Regions from separate parts of the Bradyrhizobium sp. BR 10261 genome, predicted to be linked through region 1. Evidence: riboswitches for the same ligand, from Rfam matches in the RefSeq annotation. Region 1 holds a riboswitch; the other holds the start of a gene.
What was found. A riboswitch is a leader RNA that binds a small molecule or an ion and turns the genes downstream of it on or off. The one in region 1 is predicted to bind ZMP and ZTP.

Region 2: another riboswitch for ZMP and ZTP. It lies ahead of purH (bifunctional phosphoribosylaminoimidazolecarboxamide formyltransferase/IMP cyclohydrolase); the one in region 1 lies ahead of glyA (serine hydroxymethyltransferase).

Annotation. Positions count from the first base shown of each region.
Region 1 is NZ_JACOFQ010000009.1:163,622-167,682, reverse strand. It holds gene fabG (3-oxoacyl-ACP reductase FabG) at 70-750, shown strand; gene glyA (serine hydroxymethyltransferase) at 844-2,121, opposite strand; ZMP/ZTP riboswitch at 2,156-2,241, opposite strand; gene HYH07_RS12990 (DMT family transporter) at 2,341-2,781, opposite strand; gene HYH07_RS12985 (AraC family transcriptional regulator) at 2,821-3,591, opposite strand; gene HYH07_RS12980 (hypothetical protein) at 3,783-3,971, shown strand.
Region 2 is NZ_JACOFQ010000023.1:113,917-117,977, reverse strand. It holds gene HYH07_RS25185 (RsmB/NOP family class I SAM-dependent RNA methyltransferase) at 1-258, shown strand, start outside; gene HYH07_RS25180 (heparinase II/III family protein) at 413-2,131, shown strand; ZMP/ZTP riboswitch at 2,191-2,272, shown strand; gene purH (bifunctional phosphoribosylaminoimidazolecarboxamide formyltransferase/IMP cyclohydrolase) at 2,297-3,889, shown strand; gene HYH07_RS25170 (MFS transporter) at 4,002-4,061, opposite strand, start outside.

The DNA of each region.
Region 1 (4,061 bases):
TGCGAGCGCTTGATCCTCCTAACCGTCTGGCTGCGGCCTGGAGCCATTCTCATTGGCGCGGAGACCACCATGAAGGGTAAAGTCGTTGTCATCACCGGCGCGCTGGGCGCGCTTGGCAAGGTGGTCGCCGAGGAAGCACTTTCGCATGGCGCGCGCGTCGCGGGCATCGATCATGCGCCGCCGCAGCTCGCGGCAACCGCTGACCGGATCGAACTCGGCGGCGTTGACTTGACCGACGCCGCCCAGGCGAAAAAGGCGATCGATGCCGCGGCGGCGCAATTCGGCGCAATCGATGCGCTGATCAATATTGCCGGCGGGTTTACCTTCGAGACCATTGCCGACGGCGATCCCAAGGCGTGGAAGCGCATGTACGCTCTCAATGTCGAGACAGCGCTGAACGCTACCCGCGCGGCGATTCCGCACCTTCTGAATTCGCGCGCGGCCCGCATCGTGAATATCGGCGCGATGGGCGCACTGCAGCCCGGCTCCGGCATGGGTCCTTATGCGGCGTCGAAGGCAGGCGTGCACAAGCTGACGGAGTCACTTGCCGCCGAGTTGAAAGGCAAGATCACAGTGAACGCGGTGCTGCCCTCGATCATCGATACCGCGGCAAACCGCGCCAGCATGCCGAAGGCCGATCCCGCCAAATGGGTCGCGCCGAAGGAACTCGCCGATGTTATCCTTTTCCTGGCAAGCGACGCCGCCAGTGCTGTCACCGGCGCGCTACTGCCGGTCAACGGACGGGTCTGACGCCCGCTTTCGCGTCGTGTATCCGACGCGCGGGATCGGGGTTGGGCGCCAGCGTCCAACCCCGTTCTGCCTATCAGCTGGCGTGCAGGCCGATCAGTTCGCTCCCGACCCGGACACCACACCTGGAACAGGGAAGGTTCGGCACATCTCGACGCACTCTGACCTGAGGCGCGCGAGAACCGCATCGTCGCCGTTGGCCCGCAGAGCAGCCGCAATGAACTCGCCGATGCGACGCATTTCGGTCTCTCCCATGCCACGCGTGGTCGCCGCCGGTGTCCCGAGGCGAACTCCACTCGGCCTGAGCGGCGGGCGCGGATCGTCTGGAATAACCTGCTTGTTCGTGGTGATGGCTATGGCGTCGAGCACCTCCTCGGCTGCTCGCCCGTCGAGTCCGATGGACGCTGCCGTATCGACGACCATCATGTGATTGTCAGTTCCATCCGTCACCAGCTTCATGCCGCGCTCCATCAGTGCGCCGGCGAGAACCTTCGCGTTGCGCAAGACCTGCCGCGCGTAACCCTGGAAGTCCGGGGTCGCCGCCCTTTTGAGCGTCACGGCAATCCCGGCCACGACATTCATGTGAGGTCCGCCCTGCAGACCTGGAAAGACAGACGCATCGATCCGCCCCGCAATTTCCCTCCGGCACAGGATGATCCCGCCTCGGGGGCCGCGTAGCGTCTTGTGCGATGTCGTTGTCATGACGTCAAAGCCGGCATCAAGCGGATTGCGCATGACATCAGCGGCAACCAATCCGCCATAATGGCTCACGTCAGCCATCGTGAGCGCGCCAACTTCGTCGGCAACGCTTTTGAATGCGGCATAGTCGAGGTCGCGCGGATAGGAGCTGTAGCCGCACAACACCATCTTCGGGCGCACTTCACGCGCAATCGCGCGCAATTCGTCGAAATCTATCGCGCCTGATGATGGGGTCGTCTTGTAGCGCATGAAGTTGAACAGACGCCCCATGTGGGACACCGGCGCGCCGTGGGTGAGATGACCGCCATGGGAGAGGTCCATGGCGAGAATGGTGTCGCCGGGATTCAACAGGCCGAGATAGACGGCCTGATTCATCGGTGATCCCGAAAGCGGCTGAACGTTGGCGTGCTCGGCACGAAACAGCGAGCAGGCCCGCTGCCGGGCGAGGTTCTCGATGTCGTCCGTATACTGCTGGCCGCCGTAATATCTGCGTCCAGGATATCCCTCGGAATATTTGTTGGTGAAGACCGATCCGAGCAGTTCGAGCACCTCCGGATAGGTGTAATTCTCCGACGGAATCAGTTCGACGCCGTCCTGTTGACGGCGCTCCTCCCCCGCGAGGGCGGCGGCGATCTCGGAATCGTTGATCGACAGTTCGTTGCGAAATGACGGCATGCTCGGGCTCCTCAACACGCTGTTTTTCCAGCAGATGGGTTGCCCAGGCGATCGGCGTCCGAACCATTCGCGCTTCACCGTGGTCGTTTCCACGTTAGCTCGCCAGTCGCGCGATAGGACGAATGAGCACGGGGGCTCTTCGCAAAGCAAGGTTAGCCGACCTGCGCACCGTCTGCAACTGCCAGTTCGTGCGGCCGTGGGTCACCCGTGGCGGACAAGCTATCCGCGTACGAGCGTCACGCCGGTGACGAGACACACAACGCCGATTCCTCGCAGGACCGTGATGGGCTGTCGCGGCAAGCCGAAGAAGCCGACCTGGTCGAAGGCCAGTGAGCTCAGCAATTGGCCGACGATGATGAGCGTTGCCACCGACGTGACGCCGAGCCGGGGCACCATGGAGATGCTGGTGGCAATGAACATCGCGCCAAACACACCGCCTGTCCACGCCATCCAATGAGCGCGGCCGGCGAACGCTGCGTCGGGAATCGGTTCACGGACGGCGATGAGCAGCAGCAGCAGAGCCACGGTCCCTCCACAATAGCTGACAAACGCGCTCCACCGCGCAGATTGCAACGCGTGACCAAGGCTTGCATTCAGGACTTGTTGAAGCGCGAGGCTGAAGCCTGCGGCCAGGACGACAAGAGATGCGAGGAAATTCATGCGGCTCCTTCAGACCCATCAGAGCAAGGAGCGGACAGCTTAGGCGCCTCCCCTACGCCGCGTCTGGAACGAAATCGACCGTTCGACTGCGAACGCGCTGCGGTAGGCCGCCGGCGTCACGCCATAGGCGCGCCGAAAATGCCTGCCGAAGTGGCTCTGGTCAGCGAATGCTTCGGCATAGGCAACGTCCGCGACGGGGTCGCCTCGCTTGAGCCGCATCCGGGACGCCGCCACGCGTATCGCCAAACGATAGGCGCCAGGCGTCACGCCGATCTGACGCTTGAAGGCCCGAATGAAACCGTCGCGCGAGTAGCCCGACCGTTCCGCGACCACACCAATCTCGAGATCATTGCACAGGACGAGCTTCGCCAGATCCAAAGTCTTCGCAAAGGGCACCTCATCGCTCAAATCAGCAGCGCCGACCGCATCGAGCAGGTCCTCAGGCGAAACTGCGCGTGAATGGCGCAGGTGTCTCGGCCTTGCAATCCGCCGCACGGCATCGCGAGTGTTCGGTACGTACAAATGGGTCACGACAGATCCCTCGCCTCCATGGGAGGAATGGGGGACGCCGGCGGGAATGATCACGACGTCGCCAGCGGTCGCACGGAATTCACCGAACGATGTCGCGTAGATCCGCCATCCTCTTCTGATCGCGGAGATCTGAACGTCGGGGTGGACGTGACAGGCGAGCGCAATAGGCTCCGCGGCCGAAAGCGTTCCGACTTCAATCAGCGAGTCGGCTGCCCATGGGCGATAGTTCCAGGAGTCGAGCATCCGTGTTTTATAGGGTGATTTCGTCACGGCCGCCATGAGGTCCGCTGTAAGAAGCATCGGGGCGCATATGAGTGGAAAGCCTGGTTCTGCTACGCGGACTCCATCGCGGGAGAGCGGACCGGGCGGAAAAGGGAACAAAGGCTACGCGATCCGATTAGAAATCTACGGCTGAAAGCTGGACAAGAATTATTCCTGGAGGAGCGTCCTCACTACAAAGGGAGCAACCAATGGATCACGAGCGAAAATCATCAGAAGCGGGGAAACGGGCCGCTGAGGGCTTGCGCGAGGCAGCTGCCAAGGACGAAGCGAAACGCGAGAGCAAGACGGGGCACGATCTCGCCAAGGGCGCTGATCGCTTCGAAGAACGCTCAAGAAGCTCCGATGGAAGAAGCGCAGAAGAAAAACAAAAAGGGTAGATGCCTACAACGGCCCGGCGTGGCCCATCCTTCGCAACCCGGCGCCGTTCTTTACCTCCCGAGCAGCCTGTCCGCCGGCGCTAACCACTG
Region 2 (4,061 bases), on a different contig from region 1:
TTGCTCAAATCAGGCGGGACGCTGGTCTATTGCACCTGCTCGCTGGAACCCGAGGAAGGCGAGCAGGCCATCGCCACGCTGCTGGCTGCGGAGCCTGCGCTGCGCCGGGTGCCGATCGAAGCCAGCGAGGTCTCCGGCCTCAGCGAGACCATCACGGCCGAGGGCGATCTCCGGACCCTGCCGAGTCACCTGCCGCATGCCGACCCGAAGCTCGGCGGGCTCGACGGATTTTTCGCGGCCCGGCTCGTTAAATCCTGATTTTGCACCGGATTTTAGCACCACCCTGATTCGGGGCCTTTCAAGGTGGTGTCGGCCGTGCGATTTTGGGATTAATAAGGATTCGTCGGAATCCTCTCCCCCTTCAAGGCAAGGCGTGTCGGTCGCTCAACGCAGACGTATCTCGACGCTGGTCATGAACCGCTTCGCGCGGAACATGCTCGCGCGCGCGAGCGGCGGTTCCGTTGCGCTGTCGCGGGTCTGGCCGGGCCGGACCGATCGCCTGATCATCGCGCCGCATGATTTGCGCACTGCGGATGCGACGCGCGCGGCCGAGATCTATGCCGGCCGTTTCGTCTTCGCCGGCAAGATCGTCAATTGCCATGGCCGCTCGATCTTCGACCTCGATCCGCCGTCGGAGGATTGGGAGGTCGCGCTGCTCGGTTTCGGTTGGCTGCGGCATCTGCGCGCCGCCGATACCGCGCTGACCCGCGCCAATGCGCGCGCGCTGGTCGAGGACTGGATCAGCAACCCCGCCAACAAGCGCCGGCCGGTGGCCCGCCGCGCCGACGTGCTGGCGCGACGCGTGATCTCGCTGCTGTCGCAGGCGCCGCTGGTGCTCAACGACACCGACAACAAATTCTACCGCCGTTACCTGCGCGCACTGGCGCGCGAGATCCGCTTCCTGCGTTACACCATGGTCAACATCCCCGACGGGGTGCCGAAACTCCAGGTGCAGATCGCGCTGTGCTACACCACGCTTTGCCTCGCCAATCAGGCCCGCCATATCCGCAGCGCATCGAAAAAGCTCTCCGACGAGTTGCAGCGGCAGATCCTCCCCGACGGCGGCCACATCTCGCGCAATCCGGGTGCGCTGATCGAGCTCCTGATCGACCTGTTGCCGCTGCGGCAGACCTTTGCCGCGCGCAACATCGCGCCGCCGCCGGCGCTGCTCAATGCGATCGACCGCATGATGCCGATGCTGCGCTTCTTCCGGCACGGCGACGGCAATTTCGCTTTGTTCAACGGCATGAGCGCGACGCCATCGGATGTGCTCGCGACGCTGCTCGCCTATGACGATACCCATGGCGCGCCGATGGCGAACATGCCGCACACCGGCTTCCAGCGCCTCGATGCGGGCCCGACCACCGTCATCATCGACACCGGCGCGCCGCCGCCGCCCGGCGTCAGCCACGACGCGCATGCCGGTTGCCTGTCGTTCGAACTGTCCTCCGGCATCAGCCGCATCGTCACCAATTGCGGCATGCCGACCACAGGCCGCGACAATTGGCGGCCGTTTGCGCGCAGCACCGCGGCGCATTCGACGCTGACCTATCACGACACCTCGTCCTGCCAATTCGTCGAGATGTCGGCGATGAAGCGGCTGCTGCACGGCGCGCCGATCATCAGCGGCCCTCATGAGGTCGAGAGCTATCGCGAGGTCGTCGAGGGCGGCACGCTGCTGACGACCTCGCAGAATGGCTATCTCGCCAAGTTCGGGGTGATCCATCGGCGCGTGCTGATGGTCGCCAACGACGGCACGCGGATCGACGGCGAGGACACGCTGTCGCCGCCGCAAGGCGCGCGGCTCAAGGGCGCTGACGCCGATTTCGCGCTGCGCTTCCACCTGCATCCCGCGGTGAAGGCGAGCCGGCTGTCGGATGCGCGCGGCGTCATGCTGGTGCTGCCGAACCGCGATGTCTGGACCTTCGAGGCCCTGGACGACAAGGTCGAGCTCGAGGACAGCGTGTTCCTGGCCGGCAATGACGGCCCGCGTCGCACCGCCCAGATCGTGATCCGCCAGGATGCCCGTCAGGCGCCCACGATCCGCTGGAGCTTTGTGCGCTCCACCGCCTCGCCCGCGGTCACCAATGCCCGCCGTAACGCACGGCGCGAGCCGGAACTTCCGCTGTAGACGCGCTCGATTCGGTCCCATCTCGTCGTTGTGAATACGGCCAAAAGCTGCTATCGAGCGCTCGTTCGCGCGACTGGCGACCTTGGATGGAGCACCATCGGGAAGCGCGACACATATCCGCCGCGCGCCTGGGCATAGACACTCCCTGAACAGAGGATCTTGCTCATGACTGACCATCCCCGTCGCGTCACCCGCGCCCTGCTCTCCGTCTCCGACAAATCGGGCCTGATCGAGTTCGCCAAGGCGCTTGCCGCGCATGACGTCGAACTGGTCTCGACTGGCGGCACCGCGAAGGCGATCGCCGCGGCCGGCCTCAAGGTGAAGGATGTCTCGGACCTCACCGGCTTCCCCGAGATGATGGATGGCCGCGTCAAGACGCTGCATCCGAAGGTGCATGGCGGCCTGCTCGCAATTCGCGACAACAAGGAACATGCCGAGGCGATGAAGGCGCACGGCATCGCGCCGATCGATCTCCTCGTCGTCAACCTCTATCCGTTCGAGGCGACCGTCGACAAAGGCGCCGGCTTCGAGGATTGCATCGAGAATATCGACATCGGCGGCCCCGCGATGATCCGCGCCGCCGCGAAGAACCATGACGACGTCGCGGTCGTGGTCGAGGCCGACGACTACAAGGCCGTGCTCGACGAGCTCGCTGCCAACAACGGCGCGACCACGCTGAAGCTGCGCCGGCGTCTCGCTGCAAAGGCCTATGCCCGCACCGCGGCCTATGACGCCGCCATTTCCAACTGGTTCAACCGGCAGCTCGAGATTGACGCACCCGACTTCCGCGCCTTTGGCGGCAAGTTGATCCAGTCGCTGCGCTATGGCGAGAACCCGCACCAGACCGCGGCGTTTTACGCAACGCCCGACAAGCGCCCGGGCGTTTCGACCGCGCGGCAGCTCCAGGGCAAGGAGCTCTCCTACAACAACATCAACGACACCGACGCGGCCTATGAGTGCATCGGCGAGTTCGACACCAAGCGCACCGCGGCCTGCGTCATCGTCAAGCACGCCAACCCTTGCGGCGTCGCTGAAGGCGCGAACCTCGTCGAGGCCTATCGCAAGGCGCTGGCCTGTGATTCCACCTCCGCCTTCGGCGGCATCATCGCGATGAACCGGCCGCTCGATGCCGACACCGCGCGCGAGATCACGAAGATCTTCACCGAGGTCATCATCGCGCCTGACGCCAGCGAAGAGGCGATCGCCATCATCGGCGGCAAGAAAAACCTGCGCCTGCTGCTCGCAGGCAGCCTGCCCGATCCCCGCGCGCCGGGCCTCACGGCGAAGACGGTGGCCGGCGGGCTTCTGGTGCAGAGCCGCGACAACGCCGTGGTCGACGACATGACGTTCAAGGTCGTCACCAAGCGCGCGCCGACCGAAGCCGAAATGCGCGACCTGAAGTTCGCTTTCCGGGTGGCAAAGCACGTCAAGTCCAACACCATCATCTACGCCAGGGATCTCGCCACCGTCGGCATCGGCGCGGGTCAGATGAGCCGTGTCGATTCAGCCCGGATCGCGGCACGCAAGGCGCAGGATGCGGCCAACGAGCTGAAGCTGGCGGAGCCGCTGACCAAGGGCTCGGTGGTGGCGTCGGATGCGTTCTTCCCGTTCGCCGACGGCATGCTCGCCTGTATCGAGGCCGGCGCCACCGCGGTGGTGCAGCCCGGCGGCTCCATGCGCGATGACGAGGTGATCAAGGCCGCCGACGAGCATGGCATCGCCATGGTGTTCACGGGGACAAGGCACTTCCGGCACTGATCTCACCGCCGTCATTCCGGGGCGCGCGCAGCGCGAACCCGGAATCTCGCGCAACAACCTCTGGATTCCGGGTTCATCGCTCCGCGATGCCCCGGAATGACGATGGAGAGGGCTACTCCCGCACCCGCATCAATAATGCGAATCCCGTCACGAAAAACACGACCAGCACGGC